DNA from 4 places in the Lysinibacillus sp. HST-98 genome. Region 2 is predicted to be linked to each of the others. Evidence: riboswitches for the same ligand, from Rfam matches in the RefSeq annotation. Region 2 holds a riboswitch; each other region holds the start of a gene.
The links. A riboswitch is a leader RNA that binds a small molecule or an ion and turns the genes downstream of it on or off. The one in region 2 is predicted to bind cobalamin.
Positions count from the first base shown of each region.

Region 1: it holds a riboswitch for cobalamin, as region 2 does, so the genes downstream of both, JIN86_RS14765 (hypothetical protein) here and JIN86_RS12990 (ABC transporter substrate-binding protein) in region 2, are expected to answer to the same signal.
Region 3: it holds a riboswitch for cobalamin, as region 2 does, so the genes downstream of both, JIN86_RS22120 (FecCD family ABC transporter permease) here and JIN86_RS12990 (ABC transporter substrate-binding protein) in region 2, are expected to answer to the same signal.
Region 4: it holds a riboswitch for cobalamin, as region 2 does, so the genes downstream of both, JIN86_RS11950 (ABC transporter substrate-binding protein) here and JIN86_RS12990 (ABC transporter substrate-binding protein) in region 2, are expected to answer to the same signal.

Region 1 covers NZ_JAENHX010000006.1:105,222-110,767, forward strand. The annotation lists gene JIN86_RS14755 (tyrosine-protein phosphatase) at 1-401, opposite strand, end outside; gene JIN86_RS14760 (ABC transporter substrate-binding protein) at 547-1,497, opposite strand; gene JIN86_RS14765 (hypothetical protein) at 1,481-2,038, opposite strand; cobalamin riboswitch at 2,197-2,394, opposite strand; gene JIN86_RS14770 (glutathione peroxidase) at 2,519-3,064, opposite strand; gene JIN86_RS14775 (hypothetical protein) at 3,145-3,699, opposite strand; gene ytvI (sporulation integral membrane protein YtvI) at 3,790-4,848, shown strand; gene JIN86_RS14785 (C40 family peptidase) at 5,005-5,546, opposite strand, start outside.
Region 2 covers NZ_JAENHX010000005.1:29,111-34,656, forward strand. The annotation lists gene JIN86_RS12980 (hypothetical protein) at 1-10, opposite strand, end outside; gene JIN86_RS12985 (elongation factor G) at 1-1,911, opposite strand, end outside; cobalamin riboswitch at 2,094-2,280, shown strand; gene JIN86_RS12990 (ABC transporter substrate-binding protein) at 2,444-3,436, shown strand; gene JIN86_RS12995 (precorrin-3B methylase) at 3,488-4,165, shown strand; gene JIN86_RS13000 (S9 family peptidase) at 4,237-5,546, shown strand, end outside.
Region 3 covers NZ_JAENHX010000014.1:63,100-68,645, reverse strand. The annotation lists gene JIN86_RS22145 (TetR/AcrR family transcriptional regulator) at 1-539, shown strand, start outside; gene JIN86_RS22140 (DMT family transporter) at 614-967, shown strand; gene JIN86_RS22135 (DMT family transporter) at 967-1,281, shown strand; gene dapF (diaminopimelate epimerase) at 1,372-2,226, opposite strand; gene JIN86_RS22125 (heme ABC transporter ATP-binding protein) at 2,278-3,069, opposite strand; gene JIN86_RS22120 (FecCD family ABC transporter permease) at 3,075-4,121, opposite strand; cobalamin riboswitch at 4,268-4,455, opposite strand; gene JIN86_RS22115 (biotin transporter BioY) at 4,610-5,206, shown strand; gene JIN86_RS22110 (YdhK family protein) at 5,321-5,546, shown strand, end outside.
Region 4 covers NZ_JAENHX010000004.1:227,935-233,480, reverse strand. The annotation lists gene JIN86_RS11960 (class I adenylate-forming enzyme family protein) at 1-694, shown strand, start outside; gene JIN86_RS11955 (acyl-CoA dehydrogenase family protein) at 696-2,363, shown strand; cobalamin riboswitch at 2,421-2,603, shown strand; gene JIN86_RS11950 (ABC transporter substrate-binding protein) at 2,740-3,708, shown strand; gene JIN86_RS11945 (FecCD family ABC transporter permease) at 3,705-4,706, shown strand; gene JIN86_RS11940 (adenosylcobinamide amidohydrolase) at 4,703-5,546, shown strand, end outside.

The sequences.
Region 1 (5,546 bases), on a different contig from region 2:
GTTTGCATTAACTCTTTAAATGAAAGATTGTTAAAAGGCATTTGTGCATAAAAATCTCGAAACATCTCAGGGCTTACCACTTTATAGAAATCTCTACCACCAGCATTGGTAGGCATTTCAAAAGCATGATTACCCTTCGCTGGGATTTGTATATATTGAGCATACGTGAACACTGGATTAGGATTATGATACGCCTCATTGTTATCGCGATAATCAAAAATGGTTTTAATCCCTAACGTTTCAAATAGCTCTTTATCTGCCAGTGTCATTTTTCCAAGAGCAGCTGAGCGGTAAAATAAACCATTCTTTACCCTACGCCCATCTTTTGTTTTATATCCACCCATGTCTCGGAAATTATAGACTGCTTCAAATGGAATTACCTTTGTCTCTAATTGCTCCAATCACTACACCTCCTAAGATTATTAAGCATACTTACTTTTATTTTAAAGAACAAACTACATTAATTCCAATTTTCACGCTAGGTAGTAATTTAAACCACATAAAAAATGCTAGCTGAATGGCTCGCAGCTAGCATGAAAACATTTCTTATTTAAATAACTCTGGGTACACAGCCTTCGCTACTAATTCTACAGCCTCACCAATACGCGGACCAGGTCGATTTGAGATATCTGTATCAATGGACAATACCGCTTTGTTTTGAATAGCTGTCACAGTATTCCAACCATCTCTTCCCAGAATTTCTCCTATTGGATCTTCTGTATAGTTTACTGTTGTTAAAATAACATCTGGATTTTTCGCAATAACATCTTCCTCACTCACTTTTGCCCAGCTATTCAAGTCAGAAAAAACATTATTAACATTAGCTGCATCTAATATTTCTTGCTGGAAAGTGCTAGAGCCTGCTGTATATATGTCTGGCTTAGGGCTAACCTCTAAATAAACATTTTTCGGCGTTTTTACGTCCTTCACCTTCATTTGTACTTCAGCAATTTTCGCTTTAATCTCTTCATTTAATTTATTTCCTTTATCAGCAACACCCATCACAGCAGCAATTTGTTCGATATCTCCATAAACATCATCAAAAGTAGTCGCAGATTGAATAACAAATACTTTAATTCCTGCGTTCTCAAGCGGCTTTAGTGCATCCTTATCACCGATTGTATAAGCAATGACAACATCTGGCTTTAACGCTATAATTCTTTCACTGTTAAAATTCGTAGTATCAGAGACACGTTCAATTTTTTGTGCTTCCTCTGGGTAAGTATCGTACTCAGTTGCTCCTACAATTTTATCGCCCACACCTAAAGCAAACAAAATCTCAGTATTACTTGGTTGTAAAGATACAACTGTTTTTGGTACTTCATTAAACGCTATTTCCACTCCACGGTCATCTGTCACTTTATAGCTTGTTTTCTCAACGTGTTGTGTATCCTGCGAGGCTTCTTTATTTTTTGTCTCTTCAGCAGTGCTACAGCCTGCTAATACCAGTGCAAGTAAGAGCACTGATAGCCATTGGAAATTAAATACTTTCTTCATTGTTATTCTCCTTTTTCTTTTTCATTGGGTAGGATTTACTAATAAACGGTATTTCCGCTATTCCAGCTTGCTGATTCATAAAAACAGCCATGACAAAACAGACATTAGCTAATAAACCAAGGTAATCGAAAAGAATAGCAGGAACCTCTCGTTCTTCTGATACTTTGTATAAAGTACGATATGATTTTTTTGCTTCACTGCGACAAAGATGTAAGGCTGCAGCGGCTTCTGTTCCTTGAGGTAAAACAAAACTTTGAATCTCTTCCTTCACATGGCGAACGTAAAAATCATAACGCTCACTTAACCAAGATAAATCCTCTTCAGTTACTGCTAATTTCCCACGAACTGAGCCATTCACATGATAAGCCATAGGTAACATACACAATAAATCCCCAGCAACAACTTGAACATCCTCTTTTTTTACCGCAGCTAATGCAACTCCTAGATGTGTTGTCAGGCTATCTGTTCGAATTTCAAAATCGACCGTTGAAGCTTTCTCACGCATAAATGGATAACAAGAATAACGGGCATCTTTTTTCACTGGTTCCCCCCCTATTTTCTATAATGAAAAATTCTTACTTGAAAGGCATAAAAAAAGTCGCTCCTTTTGCAAAGGAACGACAAAAATACAATATTGAGCCATCAAACTAGACAAAGCCTATGTATTTGCCGTATATCCTCCTAGCTTCCGAGAAGTTTTTATACGTTCAAATAAAGGTCGGTCTCCTGGCTTGTACAGTTCGTCACATAAAACGAATGTGTTATAAAGGACCTTCCCATCTTCTTTGAGACAGTGGTAAATCTTTATAATGGCTGTACTTACAGTTGCGGAAACAGCTCCGGTTTTTCACCGGATTCCCGATTATGCTTACTAGCACCTTTATCCTGCAAGAATATTTCATTTGTAATGCAGTTTATCATATATGATTCAGAAAAAATAGCTGTACTCAATTTTAAAATATAGCAACACTTCTACTTGAAGAGAAAATTCCAACAAATTTTTACATTATTAAGAAATTTACTATAGTAGTGTTTCAATTGCTTGTTCAATATCGAGCTGTGAATCTGTTGGTTCAAAGCGTGCGACGGTCTTACCATTAGCATCTACTAGAAATTTTGTAAAGTTCCAGCGAATGTTACGACCATCTAAAAAGCTTGGGGCAAGTTGAACAATTGCTTCTGCCAACATTTTCTCCTGCATACTTGCCTTCCCAAACTCTCGGTAATTCACTTCATGCTTTAAATAATTAAAGAGTGGATGTGTAGCCTCTCCATTTACCTGTACAAGCTCAAAAATCGGGAATGTGACCCCATAGTTTACCTTGCATAGATGCTTAGTTTCCTCTCCATCCTCAGGATTTTGATGGCCAAATTGATCACAAGGGAAGCCAAGAACTACAAAATTCTCTTTTCCATATTTATCATACATTTTCTGTAAGTCTTCAAATTGATATGTAAATCGGCATTGGTTTGCCGTGTTAACAATTAACATTGTTTTACCACGATATGTTTCCATTGATAAAATTTCGCCATTAGGCTTCCGAACAAGATAATTATAAATGCTCATGCTATAATCCCCTTTTTTCATTCATTATAGTTGACTATTCTACCGTTCATCAAAGAATTTGCACAAAAAACACCACCTCGCTACTTTGAACGGATGGCTGACTTATACTTCTTTTTATATTTAGCATCTTGTTCTTCATTAATTAAACGATGGGCAATATCTAATAATTTCGAGTCATTTGTTTGATCATATAGCTTTTTAAATGACATAATAATATCCTGACGAATAAGAGATGGCTGTTTTTCATCTATACATGTTTGAAATCTTTTAGCTAGATACGATACAACCAAATCTCTTTGTACTTGACCCGCCTGTCCAATTTTCCAAATTGCTTGTAATGCATGCCTTGCTGTAGCAGATTGTTCATCGTAAGTCACAGCCCAAATCTTTAAAAAATCCTCCAAGACCCTTTCTTCTGGATCACTTTTTGCAGCTAAAGCGCATAAAATTTGTGCAGCACGTGCACGAGAATAACCATTATTGTATGTAAGTGCTTTTATTAGCTGTTCCCAAACTGCATATGTCCAATCTACGGGTTCCTGCATAATTTTCATTAATTCCTCGTAAGATTCATATTGAATATCGCGATCATGCTCTGTTAGATTACTAAAAAGTTGCAAAATCTCTTTTTCCATAATTCATCCCTACCTTTATTGTTTCAGAACGTAATAAAATTTGATTTATGGTACACTTAACTTAATTTTTTTCGCAAAGAAGGTGAGTTTATGAATAAATTTAATGCTAGGAAATTGATTTTTCGGTTGATTGTGATAATATCCCTACTTCTAGCTGCCTATTTTATTATCCCAGTGTCCATGCCTTTAATACTTGCTGGGATTAGTGCATTTTTCTTAGAACCAATTGTCATGTTCTTTAAACGGAAATGGAAAATGTCACGGAAAATAGCAGTTGCTTTTATTTACATAGTGAGTGTTATTGTTATATCTATTATTTGTTATCTATCCATTACACAAATAATGACACAAATAATTTTACTATCTAAGCAAGCTCCCTATTATATTTCCAAGCTATCAGATATGTGGCTTCATATGCAAGAAAATATTTCTAAATACACAGAAGACTTTCCACCTGAAGTAAGTGCTTCGCTTCAAAAAACCACAATGGATTTCATAAAGAAAGTTGAAGAATCCTTTTTAAGCTTCTTTAATTATAGCAAAGTTTCTGCCTTCTTTTCAGAGATACCCAGCCTATTTATCAGTCTTCTCGTTTATATGATTGCGCTATTCCTATTTATGCTTGATTTGCCTAAGTTAAAGCAAATCACTTATAAATATTTAAAGCCCAATACAGCAAAGAAGATAAAAATTATTTTAAATCGCTTAAAAGATGCTACATTTGGCTATATGAAGGCTCACTTATTTGTAAGCTTTATTATTGGAGGCGTCACACTCATTGGACTGCTATTAATCCAACCGAAATACGCAGTAACAATGACGATTATTATCTGGTTAATAGATATTGTACCATTCCTAGGCTCTATCATTATTCTAGCGCCATGGGGGCTTTACCACCTATTGATGGGAAACACCTCTATAGCTGTAAAATTATTCATCTTAGCTGCTATTTTACTTATTATTCGTCGAGTAGTCGAGCCTAAGTTAATGGGAGACCATATCGGTTTGTCCACTTTACCAACATTAATTTCCATGTTCATAGGTCTACAGTTATTTGGTATTATCGGTTTACTTGTTGGTCCATTCGTAATTATTTTCTTTATTGCGTTGAAAGAGACAGGTGTCATCAAAGTAAATTTTAAAATTTAATATCAATCTAGTATGCAGGGAAATCTCTTTTCAAGAATAGAAGTAGTCGTCTGGTTTCTTTTGAAAGAAATGCAAAATAAAAAGGTCAATCTTTGTATATTTTTCTCTACAAAGATGACCTTTTTCTTATATCAACCGTCTATATAATAGTGAAGCCTATTGAATACGTCCAAAGCCTACTAAGTATTGATTCCACCAATCAAGTGACTCAATTACGACACCATTGTTTTGAGCATCGATCATTGTGTTATTACCTAAATAAATACCTACGTGTGCTACCCCTGAACCATAGCTGAAGAACACTAAGTCCCCAATGCGTGCTTCACCTGCTGAAATGCGTTGTGTTGCTAAATACTGTTGTGATGCTGTACGAGGTAAAGAAACACCCGCTTGCTTATATGACCATTGTACAAGACCTGAACAGTCAAAACCTGTTGATGGGTTGCTACCACCCCAAACATAAGGACGTCCTAGGAATTGTTTAGCTGTTGAAATGGCATCTCCTGAAGAAACAGTGCCAGCTCCTGACCCAACAATAATCTTTTGTGGTTCGCCTCCACCATTATTTTGAGTTGCTTGTATAACTGGTGTAGCTGCTTGAAGTGCACGTAAACGAGCTGCCTCTTCTTCAGCTGCTTTACGCTCTGCTTCTAAACGTTCTTCTTCTTGTTTCGTTGCAATTTCAGCTTTTAATGCAA
Region 2 (5,546 bases):
TTCTTGCCATGGAACCGTATACCCTTTGCCCTTTGCACAAAAGATACTAGAGGAGCTATACTCAGGGTCTGCATTTTTATCGTAGCCAATCTGTGCAATCACATCCTCTGTATTATGGCACACATCATAGCCATCAAATTGGAGTGTGAGTGCACCTTTCCCATTTGTATAGGCGGCAAAGGTTGTACTGTAGCTCATTAAAGTGGCAACAGGCGCACGACCTGTTAGGATAACATCCGTTTCGGATAAAATCGGGTCATCGAATATGCCTGCTGCTTGCTGAATATCAGTCATCATACGACCGATAAAGTCGTTTGAAGCCTTCATTTTAAAGCGATAATAGGGTTCAAGTAGAACATTTTGTGCCTGCTCCAGCCCCTGACGTAGGGCACGGAAACTGGCTTCACGGAAATCTCCCCCCGATGTATGCTCATTATGCCCGCGACCTGTTAGAAGTGTAAAATGAATATCTGTTACAGGGAAGCCTGTCAGTAGCCCATGATGATCACGCTCAAACAGGTGCTTTTCAACAAGGCGCTGATTGCCTACAGATAAATGATCGGCATGACAGGCATTGCTGAAGGTATTACCTGTTCCACGTGGATTTGGCTCCATTAATAAATGAACTTCGGCATAATGCTTGAGGGGCTCGAAATGACCATAGCCTGTTACGGGGGTCGCAATGGTTTCCATATATAAAATTTGCGGCTCACCAAAGGAGACAGCTATTGAAAAACGCGTCATGAATACCTCTGTCAGGACCTCCAATTGAATGACACCCATAATATGCACATGGATTTCCTGAAATTTTTCCTGCCAGACCACACGCAAGGACGGCTCTTCAGCTTCGAGTAAACGGAAAAACTGGAGCACTTCCTTGATATGCTGATCGCCCTCATATTGAACCTTTGCCTGTAAGGTTGGGACAAGCTCATAGGGCTGGGATAGCATCGTTGTACCGATTTGATCCCCAATGTTTGCCTGGCTCAGTCCTTTGACAGCGAAAATTTCTCCTGCCTCTATCTGTTGAACAGTCTCATAGCGACTGCCGTTATAAAGGCGAATTTCGGTTACTTTTTCTGTTACTTCGCCAAATAAAAATTCATCCCGCACATGCAATGAACCCTTGACCGCCTTCATAAAGGTTAAACGTTGGTGACCATCATGACGAATTTTAAAAACCTCTCCCTCAAACGGGGCATCCTTGTCAAAATCGGTACACGTTAACAGTGGGAGCTGGTCAAGAAATTCCTGAATGCCCTCATCCTTTAAGGCAGAGCCAGCAAAGCAAGGGAAGGCACATTCATTTTTAATCATTCCCTGTAATTGAGCAAGACACTGTTCATGCTCCAATGACTCATTCAGAAAGGCATCAAGCAATTCTTCGTCGCGCTCCGCTAGCCATTCCATGATGCTATTTGATACATAGTCTGCTCGCAATGGCTCATCGATGAACAATATATGCTGTGAGCAATCTTTGCGAAGCTGGCTGATGACAGCCTCCACATTGGCACCCTCACGATCTATTTTGTTGATAAAGAAGAAGGTAGGGACATGGTATTGACGTAAAAGTTGCCATACTGTTTCTGTATGGCCTTGTATCCCTTCAACAGCGCTAATGATCATAATGGCATAATCCATCACACGAATGGCACGCTCCATCTCAGGGGAGAAATCGACATGCCCTGGTGTATCAATCAATGTGTATGTATCATTGCCAATGCTCATACGCCCCTGCTCGGCAAATATCGTAATGCCTCGTCTGCGCTCCAGCTCGTGATTATCAAGAAAGGTATCCTGATGATCAACTCGACCACGGGCTTGGATACTATTTGTATGAAAAAGTACTTGCTCAGAAAAGGTCGTTTTCCCTGCATCCACGTGCGCAAGTACACCAATTGTTTTGTACATAAGAAATCCTCGTTTCTATAGAATGCTATCTTTTTATTGTAACAGAATACTAGCTTCTATATTTCTTGTAAAATAGTTCGTCTTTATGTCGAAATAGTGCTAATATAGTGATGATTATACTTTTAGTGTCATACTACTGATTGCGCGATAAATTTTCTTCTGCTAGTCTATCAATAGTATTGACCATTATAGAACGTATTGGTGCAAATGGCATTTGTCATTTGCTTAAAAGGGAAATCGGTGCAATTCCGATGCTGTCCCGCAACTGTAAAGGGGGAGTCTATACAGCATGCCACTGTAGGGAAACTATGGGAAGGCGTATAGATGATGAACCTAAGCCAGGATACCTGCCAGTATGTATTTTTTGACTAAGAACCACGAGGATGGGGATAGTGATACAGGTAATATACCGTTATTTCACTATGCTACTCTCTTGGCGACAAGAGGGTTTTTTTTATGCCCTTCCAACCACCTAGGTAGTAAAGAAATCCCTGATTTCTTTCTATATTTTAACAACAAAGGAGAAAAGGACATGAAGAAATGGAAAAGTATATGGCTAATGATGATCATTGCCTTGATCGCTGTTTTAGGGGCTTGTAATGCAAAAGACAAAACGGAATCAGCAGTACAAGGTGAAAAGGTTGAGCCATCTGAGGCGGCAGCCGAAGTAACCATTGAAAACAATGACACAAGTCAAACATATACGGAAGCACCAACAAAAGCGATTAGCTTAAATCAGCATGTGACAGAAATCATGCTAGCACTTGGCTTAGAGGATTCTATGGTAGGGACAGCTTACTTAGATGATAAAATCTATGAGCCATTGCAAGAGGCATACGATAAAGTCCCTGTGCTTTCTGATCAATACCCAACGAAGGAGCAAGTCATTGATGCCGAGGCAGATTTCCTATATGCAGGCTGGAAAAGTGGCTTTGGCGAAAAGGGGGTAGGCACACCAGAAGAACTTGAAGAATTAGGCATCCATACGTATTTACATACGGCTTCCAACATGACAAAGCCAACATTAGAGGATATTTTCACTGATATTCGCCATATCGCAAAGATTTTCCGTATTGAGGATCGTGGCGAAGCTTTAATTGATCAAATGACGAAAGATGTAGAGGCAGTACAAGCTAAATTACCAAAAGATAGCGAAAAATTACGTGTTCTTGTGTTTGATAGCGGTGAAAAGGATGTATTTACAGCTGGTCAAAACTTTATGAATGAGCTTGTGACAATCGCAGGTGGTCAAAATATCTTTGGTGATGTGGAATCAGGTTGGACAACTGTATCGAAGGAAGATGCAGTAGACCGCAACCCAGAGGTAGTTGTCGTGATTGATTACGGTGAAACAACGGCAGACCAAAAGATCCAATTCTTAAAAAATGATCCAGCATTGAAGGAGATGGAAGCGGTCAAAAATGAGCGCTTTGTCATCCTGCCACTTTCAGCAGCGTCTGAAGGGGTTCGTGCGGCAGAGGCCATTGAAATTTTAGCCACGGGCTTCTATCCTGAAAACTTTTAATCCATTCGAGCTAGCGTTTTGCTAGCTCCTTTTTTATAAGGAGCGATAAAAATGAACGCATTTCAAAAAAATGTACCAGATCAAACATTTGAAACACTGAACCGTCATGGTGAGTTTACCCGTCTAGCCGTTAGCCCTGGCATTATTAATAAGCATTATACCCCTGCACAATTCCAAAAAATAGCCGAAATTGCTGGCGAAAAGGGGGCGATAAAGTATTCTGCTTCCTATAGTATACTCTTGTCCATACCAACGTGCGATGCCACAGAAGCGGTGCAAGCCTTACAGGAAGCGGGTCTCTATGTTGCTCCCTCTGGTCCAATCATAGCCATGAAGGCCTGCGATTTTTGTGATGGGGAGAAAATGGATGCTGCTCCAATAACCGAACAGCTCTATCATGCCCTAGCGGGGATGAAGGTACCTGCAAGAGTGCGTGTCAATATTAATGGCTGTGCATCAGCTTGCTACAATGCAGTCTATGATGATATTGGACTCGTTTACCAACAAGAAAGCTTTGATGTCTATTTAGGGGCAGTACCGATGGGAGCAAAGGCACAGGCTGGCACGTTATTCGCTAAGAGGGTAGACGTCACACAAATTGAAGATTTTTTACTGCTTCTGATCAACCTATATAAGGAGCATGCTCGCCCAAATGAGCCCTTTTACAAATTTTATCGCAGAACAAAGTACGCAGAATATTGGGAACTAGTAAAAAATTCAATTAAATAGCAGGGATATTACTTAGGGTGTCGAAGTATTGTAGTAAGGCACAGAAAATTACAATACAAAGGAGCAAGAACATGACATCGAAACAAGGGATTCAACCAGAAGATCTTTATCACTTAAAATCAGTAGCAGATCCACAGCTTTCACCAGATGGGACAGAGGTAGTTTATATAGAGACTCGTATGGACGAGAAGAAAAATGACTATATATCGAATTTGTTTTACATAAATTTGAAGGACAAAACACCACAGCAATGGACATTTGGCGAAGATAGAACGAGTTCCCCTGTTTGGTCACCAGATGGTAGTCAAATTGCATTTTTGTCAACGAGAACAGGTAAGTCACAAATTTATGTTCTTTCGAAAGCAGGTGGAGAGGCAAAACAGGTGACACATTGTAAAAATGGAGCGACATCCCCTGTCTGGTCACCATGTGGCAAGAAAATTGCTTTTTCAGTCGTGCTAGGGAAAGATGAAACCATCCTAGATAAAGCGGAGGATGAGAAGAAAAAGGATAAAGAACTAAAGCCACTAGAAATCGAGAAAATGAAACACAAATCGGATGCTGGTGGATTTATTGATATGGAGCAGTTTACCCATATTGCCATGGTCAATGTGGAATCAGGAGAGCTAGAACAAGTGACAGAAGGCAAAGAGTACTTCCATCTGGGTACTTGGTCGCCAGATGGCAAATACCTTACGTATTTAGCAGATAAAGCGGAGGATTTAGATTTCTCATTCAATGTGGATATCTATTTATTGGAGTTAGAAACGAAACAGAGTCACAAGCTAACAGAAGGTTCGGGTGCATATTACCAAACGGCTTGGTCACCGAATAGTCGTTATCTTTCTTTTGTAGGTGGAGAACGTGAATTTGAAAATGCCACACAAGCGAAGCTTTGGATTTATGACATGGAGCAAAAACTACTAAACTGTGTAACAAGTGAATTTGATGCGCCTGTCGGTGATTTTGTCATCGGTGATTTCCTGCAAGGTGTAGCGTCACCACGTGTTCAATGGATGAATGATAATCATAGCTTCTACTTCCAAGTCACAGATCACGGCAATGCGGCGATCTATTACGGAAATGTAGATGGCGAAATTTACCCAGCTATCCATGATGATCAATATGTTTATGGCTTCTCACTTGATGCGCAAAACGATCAGGCTATTGTGGCTATTAGCACAACGACCAATCCAGGCGATCTGTTTTATGTGAACCTAAAAACGGGTGCCAAAGAACAGTTGACGTCCATTAATGAAGAATTTTTAAAGACCAAAACATTAGCTGTTCCAGAGAGTATAGAATTTGAAGGTGCAGAAGGCTGGAAGGTCAATGGCTGGATTATGAAGCCAATTGGCTATGAAGCAGGGAAGAAGTATCC
Region 3 (5,546 bases), on a different contig from region 2:
TTTTTCGAGAAAAAGGAATAGAAAAAACAAAGGTTTCAGATATCGTTAAAGCTGCTGGGATCGCTCAAGGAACATTTTATCTTTATTTCCCATCACGCCTTTCTGTGATGCCAGCTATTGCTAAAAATATGGTAGAAAAAATTATTGCTACCTTAGATGAAGGTATTTCAAGTCATAAGCCCTTTGAACAGCAACTTGAAGAGGTTGTGGAAATGGTTTTCTTAATCACGAAAGATTATGGAGATATCGTTGCACTTATTTATGCAGGCATTGCGCAAACTGAGCATTTAAAAGAATGGGAAAATATATATGCACCCTATTATGAATGGATGAGTCATTTCTTATTATCTGGCCAGCAACAGGGAATGATACGTGATTCAATTGACCCAACACGTTCTGCTAAACTGATGATTGGTCTAATTGAATCTGCTGCTGAACAAATTTATTTATTTGACGATAGCAAGGATGAAACAATGAAATTGCTCAAGCTTGAGCTTATAGACTTCCTATCTCACGCACTTGGCCTACGTCACCCATAAAAGTGACGTTCTTTTTTACTTCAAAAATGACTGAATGTCAGTCATTTCATTACCTAATAGAAAGGATTTTATTTATGAAAAAAGAATGGATGTACGTCGTTTTAACAAGTTTATTTGAATTGCTTTGGGTATTTGGCTTTAACGTAGCAAGCTCATGGTGGCATTGGATAATTATTGTGACAATCATTGCTATAGATTTTCATTTCTTATCGAAGGCTTGTGAGAGCTTACCTACTGGTACAGTCTATGCTATTTTCGCCGGAGCAGGTGCAATTGGTACTACATTAATGGATATTTTCATTTTCGAAGGAGAATTTAATGCCATTAAAGGACTGTTCATGATTATTTTAATATTAGGTGTGATTGGTCTAAAATTAGCGGATAATTCTTCTAAAGTGCAGGTGCAAACGAAAGGAGAGAATGTATAATGGGTTGGGTACTTATTATCTTAGCTGCATTGTCTGAAATTATAGGTGTGATTGGCTTACGCTTCTATAGTCAGCAGAAAACATTACAAAACTTAATTTTATATATTGGTGGTTTTGGTGTGTCCTTTGCCCTTTTATATGCATCCTTCAACTATTTGCAGTTAAGTATTGCCTATGTTGTTTGGGTAGGAATTGGTACTGTTGGAGCTGTACTCGTAAATATCATTTTCTTTGGTGAATCTAAAAATCTATCACGTATTATCAGTATCATAGCAATTATCATAGGTGTAGCAGGCTTAAAAGCAGTATCTTAATGGCTCTACAATACAGGACGCCACTCTTAAATCGGAGGCTTCCTGTATTCATTTTATTTAATATGGCATGACGAAGAAGGATTGGAGTAATTAAGATAAAAATTCATAAATTCCATCCGCAATAAATTCCGCAGGACCACGCATCCAGATATGGTCATTGTCAGCCCATCGTATGACTAAGTCACCGCCACTAAGTTGGACTACTATCTCTTCTCCCTTCTGACAAAAACCATTTAATATAGCAGCCACTACCGCTGCACAAGCACCTGTCCCACATGCCTCTGTTATACCCGAACCTCGTTCCCAAACGCAGCATTTCAACGCCTTCTCATGAACAATCTCTACAAACTCAACATTGCAACGATAAGGAAATCTTATATCATTTGCTATATCACCAAGTGTTCTTAATGGTGCTTGCTCGATTGCATTCACAAAAAATACGGCATTCGGGTTGCCCAAAAACAAAGCTGTTACCAAAAGAGATTGTTGGGGTAACGGAAAAATCTCATTGATGACAAGCTCATTTGGATTTCCTAACATCGGAATGTCTTTGCGCAATAAGAGAGGTTTGCCCATATCGACTATCACCTCTATTACACGATTGTCTTGCACCACTACCTGAGCCAGCATAATCCCGGATTTCGTTTCAATCGTAATTAGCTCTTGTCGTACAATATGACGTTCAAAAACATACTTAGCAACACAGCGAAGACCGTTACCGCAATTTGTCCCCTCAGAGCCATCTTTATTAAATACACGCATACCACAGTCAGCAATTTTAGATGGTTGGATAATAATCAATCCATCCGAGCCAATACCAGTATGGACATTGGCCATTTTTTGAGCCAATTCACAAAAGATATCTTCCTTGTAATTATGTTGGAAAAGATCAAGATAGATATAGCTGTTGCCAATACCATGCATTTTCGTAAAGGCTATTTGCATACAGTCACTCCTTAAAGGATGTTTTATGTATCTAATAGAAGATCTCACTTTCTATATTTGGCTAAACCTCTTCGTGAACTGTTCAGGAACATATGTAAGATACGGCTTCCCTGTCAGTGGATGTATTTGAATATCCGCAAAAACACCGAATACATCTTGTAGCACTGTTGGGGTAAGTACTTCCTCTGGTGTACCATGGCAAACTATTCGCCCTTGCTGTAAAACGTAAATTTGATCGCAATACATAGCAGCGATATTTAAATCATGTAAAGCTGCTACTACGGTTAAATGCAAGGTCTGAATTAAATCCATAAGTTGAAGTTGATGTTGAATATCTAAATGATTCGTCGGCTCATCCAATATTAATACCTGTGCTTGTTGAGCGAGTGCCCTTGCAACCATGACACGCTTTTTCTCGCCACCAGAAAGCGAACTAAAGCTTCGTTTCTCTAAATGCGATATGCCCGTTTGGCTAAGAGCCTCTTTAACAATTTGAAAATCTTTCTCTTGATCAAGCTCTAACAGCTTTTTATGTGGTGTTCTTCCCATACTGACTAAATCATGCACAGTGAAATCAAATAATACGGGTGTCTCTTGGCTTACAACAGCCAAATTTTTCGCAATTGATTTACTTGATTGCTTTAATATATCTTGCTCATTTAATACTACCGTTCCGCTTTCAGGTTTTAGGAGACGATACATATTTTTTAACAATGTTGATTTTCCGCTCCCATTAGGACCAATTAATCCAACAAATTGCTTTTCTTTTATTTGAATGCTTACATCATGTAGTATACGCTGATCGTAAATGGAGAATGATACTCGTTTCGCTTCTAATGTCATGGACGTTAATCTCCTTCACCGAAAGAATAGTTGTTACGACGGAGAAGCCAAATGAAAAATGGTCCCCCGCAAAAAGCTGTAATAATACCAATTGGCATTTCCTGAGGAGAAATAATGATTCGAGCAAAGGCATCTGCCCACACTAAGAATATTCCACCTATTAAAGCACTAATAGGTATGACGTATTTATAGTTTGAGCCCACAATTAAACGCACAATATGGGGAATAATCAATCCCACAAATCCTATAGAACCACTAACTGCGACAAGCACACCAGTTAATAGAGATACTAATAGTATTAACTGAATACGGAATTGCTGAAGATTAACGCCTAATGTCACTGCCGCCTCTTCTCCTAGTAATAATAAATTTAAATTGCGATAGTGTAGCCAGAGTAGCCCAAATACAACCAAGAATACGAAGGCTGGAATCACAATATTATTCCATTTGGCTCCAGCTAAACTACCTAGCATCCAAAACATAACAGCCTTTAAGGCCCCTTCTTGCTTTGACATCATTAAAATAAAATTAGAGATAGCCGTTAAGATAAAGGACACAGCCATGCCTGCCAATAGCAAGCGGAAAATAGAGACACGTCCCCCAACACGTGACAAGAAAAAAACAAGTGTAATCGCAAGTAATGAACCAAGGAATGCGGATACCGAAAGAGCGTAAATACCTAAAAATGAAAAGGCTCCTAAAATAATCACAGAAGTAGCTCCGACAGCTGCACCTGAAGAAATCCCTAGAATATACGGGTCTGCAATAGAGTTACGTACAAGTGCCTGAATGGCTGCCCCTGCAATGGCTAACCCAGCTCCTACTATAGCAGCTAGCAAAACACGAGGTGCTCTTATTTGCCAGATGATGATTTCCTGAGAGCGACTCCAATCTTGCTCGATTGAATTTTGTATAAAAGGAATCTTAGAAAGAATAACTTTCCATACATATAACGGTGTAACTGAAACTGAGCCAACCATTACAGCAAAGGTCATTGAAACAATTAATACCATAAAAAGTACGAAGGAAAATAACATAAATTTTTTATTCATCTGTTTTAAACTCCTACTGAATATTGATGAATGAAGCAATAAAAAAAGGTATCTCATGCGAAAATGCGCATAGAAATACCCTAGATTAAACAAAGTCAGAAAAATATCCAGCTATTGTCCGTAATTGCTTGCATCCTCGTGGGCATTACAGGTATTACTAAATGGCAGGTCTCCTGGCTTCGATTCACTATCCTATAATTACCTTCCCATTCTTAAACAGTGGCAAATCATATTATAGGATTCCTCGTTACAGTTGCGGGACAGCGTCGGACTTCCACCGACTTCCCTTTTAAGTGACATTCAAAAATGTCGCACCAATAGTATTTGAAGTTATAAAATTGTGACGATTCTATCATACATTTTTATAGATAGATAGTCTACTTCTATTTAACTCAACATTTGAGTTAACCAAAAACGATAATAAGGTTGACACAATAGTATTCGTTTTTTACACTAGCAGTAATAACTTATAAAACGAGGTGAAAATCATGGCAACTGTTACTCAACATAGTCACCATAAATTAAGAACTATTGACATTACCTACATTGGGTTGTTTTCAACGCTAATGATGGTGGGTGCTAATATCACTTCCTTTGCACCCTTTATGGTAGTTGGTGGTGTACCCATTACGCTTCAAACCTTCTTTGCAATTTTAGCAGGGCTTATTCTTGGTAGTAGAAAAGGTGCGCTCGCCTGTACAATTTATATGTGCGTAGGATTGGCAGGAGCTCCTGTCTTTGCTCGTTTCGGTGGTGGAATTGGCCAAATTTTAAGCCCTACCTTTGGGTTTATTATTACATTTATATTAGCAGCATTTGTTGCAGGGCTAATCGTGGAACGAAGCGGGACAAAGAAAAGTTTTATCGTAGCTGCTTTGGTAGCAACGGCTATAAATTATTTGATAGGAACAAATTGGATGTTTTTTGCATATAAACTTTGGGCAAGTGCGCCAGAGAATTTTTCATATAAGCTCGCTTGGCTTTGGATGATTCCTCCACTACCAAAAGATATTATTTTAGCTATTTTTGCTGGTATCTTCGCCCATAGATTACAAAAAACATTGAAGATCCTGCCCATTCAATAGCATATCTCCCCACCTAATTGTTCCAGACTAAAGAAATGTTTTTCATAGGGTCATATCCATCGTTTCTGCACATTTATTTGCTACATTAGGAGCACATAGTGAGGAGGATATCATATGAAATTCAATAAAAGATGGTCAGTCGGACTATTATCAGTAGTCGCTTTAATTAGTTTATCGGCTTGTACAGAGGATCAAACAGAACCAGCGTCCACTTCTAATGAAACTGCTGAAAAAATGGATCATTCTACAATGAACCATTCAAGTTCTGGCGATGTACCAGTAACGTTAAAAAAAGCTGAAAACCCGAAATTTCCTGTAGGGAGCACAGCCATTATTACAG
Region 4 (5,546 bases), on a different contig from region 2:
GAAATGGTGGGTCTATGGTGGGGCACCGTTATCTCAAAGTGAGGTTCGATTCATTCAGCAGGCATTCCGTACAAATAATTTAACTTGTGTATATGGATTAACAGAGGCAGGTCCAAGTGGTTCATTATTATTTGGCAAGGAGCATGAAGCAAAGGCAGGAAGTATTGGTCAGCGGGCGCCACTTGGTACAGAATTGCGTATTGTGAATAACAGTGGAGAAGATGTAAATGTAGGCGAAGTGGGGGAAATTGTCTTGTTGGGTGAGGGTAACATGATTGGCTACTATAAGGATGAAGTAGCAACTAATGAAGCCTTTATTGACGGTTGGTTAAAAACAGGAGATCTAGCTCGTAAGGATGAAGATGGTTTTATTTGGATTGTAGATCGTAAAAAGGATGTCATTATTTCGGGTGGTGTCAACATTTATCCGAAAGAAATTGAAGATTGTTTATTGAGCTTTGAAGGGATATTCGAGGTTGCGGTAATTGGTGTGCCACATCCGCAATGGGGGGAAACGGTAAAGGCGGTGTATTCTGCTAAACAAGACATCGATGAGGAAGCTTTGAAAGCTTATTTAGAGGAACATCTTGCAAAATTTAAAATACCACGTATTTTTGAAAAAGTGGAAGCGCTACCACGCAATGCATCAGGCAAAATATTAAAACAAAATTTGAAGGGGCAAGAGGTGAGATAGTATGAAAGTATTACAAAAAGAAGCAATGCGTACTACGAACTTTTTTACGGAAGATGACACGCTTCAAAAAATAGTAGAAATGATGTTAGATAAAGAGTTTTTATCCTATGCCCAACGAGAGTTAACAGATTTTGGTGAGCTATGTGCAGGTGATATTGATACGAGGGCAAAGCATACAGATCGACTGGGTGAGCCTCGCCTTCAAAGATATGATGCCTATGGTGAAGAGATATCAGAGGTTTGGGTTAATGATGGCTATAAAAAAACGATTGAAGAGACATATAATACTGGGATTGTAGGTTATGTACACAAGCATATTCCGCAGCTAGGTCACAAGGGGAATTATGTTTATAGCTTTGCACAAGGTTATTTGCTATCACATGCAGAACCTGGATTTTATTGTCCCGTAACATTGACGATGGCGACTGCCTATCTATTAGATCATTATGCAGATGAAGAGGTAAAGCAACGTTTTTTACCACATGTTTGTGCAACAGGTGACACAGATTTATATGAAGGTGCGACCTTTTTAACAGAACGTCAAGGAGGCTCTGACGTCGGTGCAAATGTGGTGGAGGCGAGAAAGGATGGCACTGCGTATCGTCTATATGGTGAAAAATACTTTGCATCCAATGCGGGCATGTGTGGTGTAGCGATGGTATTGGCACGAATAGAAGGGGCGCCAGCAGGTTCCAAAGGCTTAACGTTGTTTGCAGTTCCTTGGCGTAAAGAAGATGGAACAACAAATCATCTACGTATTCGCCGATTGAAAGATAAATTAGGCGTTCGGGCAGTTCCATCTGGTGAGGTAGAATTTGATGGTGCACTTGCCTATGTTGTAGGGGAGCAAAATAAAGGGATTTATTATATGCTAGAAGCACTAAATCTCTCAAGAATTTGTAATGCAGTCGCTTCTATTGGTATTATGCGTCGTGGCTTCTTAGAGGCAAAACATTATGTAACCAATCGACATGCATTTGGCAAGCCCTTAACACAATACCCTATGATTCAGGATACTTTAGGGAAATTTGCAGCTAAGTTGCACGTGGAAGTAGCGACAGTTTTTGATCTTATTCAATTATACGATAAAGTGACAAGTGGACAGGGAACACAGCAAGAACTTATTATGAATCGTTTATATATTGCCATTATGAAAAAAGAAACGGCAGAGCAAGCTGTTTACTATGCCAGTGAGGCAATTGAATTACACGGGGGTAATGGCTATATAGAAGACTTTGTAACGCCCCGCTTATTAAGAGATGCGCAAGTGTTGACGGTGTGGGAGGGGACGGCTAATATTTTGGCCTTAGAACTCATTCGTTTAGTGGATAAGTTTCATGCACATGAACTGTTTGTCTGTGAGATGGAGGAACGATTAGAGAAATTAGCTGACAGCTCACTAGTACAAATCGTTAAAGAACAATTGGCGAATATTTCTATGAAACTGCAAATTTTTAGCGCTTTAGACGCGGCAACGAAAACTTTTGAAGCAAAAGGTATGGCTGAAAAAATGGCTCACCTTTATGAAAGTGTCATAGCGGTTGAGTGGGCACATAAATTTGGTGGGAAATATGAAAAACTAGCGGACGTTTATTTAGAACAGACATGGTCATTAAGAGAAATGGGTGCTCAAATGAAAACAGTCCAATACTTTTCTGAAATTGTATAATGGCCGGGTAGTCGTCTTGAATGGAGGCGACTTCTTTCATTTTCATGTATAATGAAATCAACTGAATATTATAAAGGTTCTTTACTTAAGTAAAGTGAAAAGGGAAATCGGTGTGATTCCGATGCGGTCCCGCCACTGTAAGTGTGAGTTTTTTCAAATGATGCCACTGAAGATTTCGGGAAGGCTTGAAAAATCGCAAGTAGCACTAGCCAGGAGACCTGCCTTTATAACGACATGACAACCTACGAGGATAGGGTGGTGGATTTTGTATCAGTTTTTTGGTGCGATTTTGCCCCCTCATCGTTCAAAGATGAGGGGTTTTATTTTGATGCAGAATAAAGCGAAATGTCGCATGGACCAACGAAGGAGGATTCACATGAAGAAATTTTGGAAAATAGGATTATCAGCATTTTTAGCAGTAGGCTTGCTAGCTGCTTGTGGGCAGGAAGCAAAAGATAACAAGCCATCTAACGAGCAGCAAACACAGCAAGAAACAGCACAAGTGGATGAAGCAACATTCCCAATGACGGTAACAGATGCCCTTAATAAGGACATTACACTTGAAGCACCTCCTGAGAAAATTGTTTCACTTATTCCAAGTAATACTGAAATCCTTTTTGGACTAGGTTTAAATGATGAAATAGTTGGTGTTACTGACAACGACGATTATCCGCCAGAGGCAGCTGAGAAGGATAAGGTTGGTGGTATGGAGTACGATATTGAAAAAATTATTGCCTTAAAACCAGATATCGTTTTTTCACACGAATCTAGCATGTCTCTTTCAGAAGAGGCTATTGCACAGCTTGAATCAGCAGGTTTGAAAGTATTTGTAGTAAGAAACGCACAAGACTTTAATGAAACATATACAACAATTGAGCAACTTGGACGTGCTACAGGAAAATTACCAGAGGCAGAAAAAATTGTTGCTAATATGAAGGCAAAAGTAGAAGAAGTTTTGTCTAAAGTCAAGGATGTTGAACCCAAAAAAGTGTTAGTTGAAGCATCAGATGAGCCAGATATTTATACAGCTGGCAATGGTACGTTTATGAACGCGATGCTTGAAATGATCAATGCAGAGAATGTAGCTGTAGATGGCGATAATTGGTATAAAATTGATGCAGAACAAATTATCGCAAAAAATCCAGATGTCATCGTGGTGACATATCATTATGTACCAGATATTTTAACGAAAATACCAAAACGGGCGGGCTTTGATACGATTAATGCCGTAAAAAATAATGCGATTGTGCAGGTAGATGAAAGTACTACAAGTCGTCAAGGGCCACGTTTAGCAGAAGGTCTAGAAGAATTAGCAAAAGCAATCTATCCTGAGGTATTTAAGTGAAAAAAATAGCACTAGCCTATACATTAACATGTACGCTTCTTCTTATTAGCATCTGGTGTGGCGTAGCGATAGGCTCGGTTCATATTCCATTAGAAGTATTATGGAATAAGGCGGTTGATGAAACAGCCGCCAATATTTTTTGGAAAATTCGTTTGCCTCGCGTGTTATTAGCGGGACTAGTAGGCGCATCTCTAGCTATTGCTGGAGCAGCATTCCAAGGTTTATTAAAAAATCCATTAGCAGATCCATATACACTAGGGGTTTCATCAGGGGCATCTGTTGGTGCTGTTTTAACGATCTTTTTTAGTATTTCTATACCTGTTGTCGGTTTGTATGCGCTGCCAACCTTCAGTATGATTGGTGCTATCATCACGATGGTAGTTGTTATGAGCTTTGCTAGACTCGTAGACCGCTCATTGAAAATGGAAACGTTGATATTAACAGGTGTTATTTTTAGTTCATTTTTAGGTTCCCTTATTTCATTAATGATTGCCTTATCTGGTGAAGAATTACGTCAGGTAATAGGCTGGCTACTTGGTTCTGTTTCGATGCGTGGTTGGCCATATGTCCAAATGATCATTCCATTTGTGATTGTAGGTTCAATTATGCTATGGACACAAAGACGAGAACTAAATGTTTTGTTGTATGGTGAAGAGCGGGCAAAACATTTAGGTGTTAATGTGAAGCGTAGTAAATATTTGATATTAGCAGGTGGATCCATGCTCACTGGAGCGGCTGTAGCGGTTTCTGGCACAATTGGCTTTGTAGGATTAGTGGTGCCGCATATGACAAGGATGATTTGGGGTTCTGATCATCGCCATCTATTACCATTATCTTTTTTCAATGGTGCAACATTACTCATTATTTGCGACTTAGTAGCACGAACAATCATTGTGCCAAGAGAGCTACCAATTGGTGTTATTACGGCATTTATTGGAGCTCCTGTTTTCTCCTATATTTTTTATAAGCAGCGAAGAAGTAAGGGGGTACGGGCATGATTGTTGTTGAACAGCTATCAGGTGGCTATGAAGATGTACCAATCGTCAAGGACATCAGTTTTACTGTTGAAAAAGGAAAAATTCTTGGTATTCTAGGGCCGAATGGTAGCGGGAAATCTACATTATTAAAAGTAATGAGTGGTATTTTACCAGCTACTGCTGGAACCATTTCGATTGATGGACAAAATATTTTTTCTTATAATGCTCGTACTTTGGCAAAAAAAATGGCTGTATTACCACAGCTTCATGCAAATGCTTTCTCGAACAGTGTGAGAGAGGCAGTTTCACTGGGGCGCTACCCGCATCAAACAGGCTTTTTCTCGAGTTGGTCTGAACAGGACGAACAGGCTGTACAACATGCTATGCTACAAACAGGTGTAAAGCGATATGAGCATACACCAATGGAATTTTTATCTGGTGGTGAACAACAAAGAGTATTTGTAGCACAAGCCTTAGCTCAAACTGCAGAAATACTATTACTGGATGAACCAACTAATCATTTAGATATTGCCCACCAACGTCAAATTTTAGATATGGTTCGGAAGGAAGCCATGGAGTGTGGTTTAACGGTTGTTATGGTACTACACGATATGAATTTAGCCTCTCTTTATTGTGATGAATTATTGCTGATGGAAAGCGGACGAATGAGAGCACTTGGTGCACCACATGAAGTATTAATTGCCTCCCAAATTGAAGAAGTTTATCAAGCACGGGTGACTACATATGCTCATCCTGAAATACCAAAACCTCAAATTACAATGATGCCCGCAGCTACAGACTACCAGCAGCGAGCTGTCATCAAAAAAGAGCATTTAATGATAACTGAACAATATATCCAAC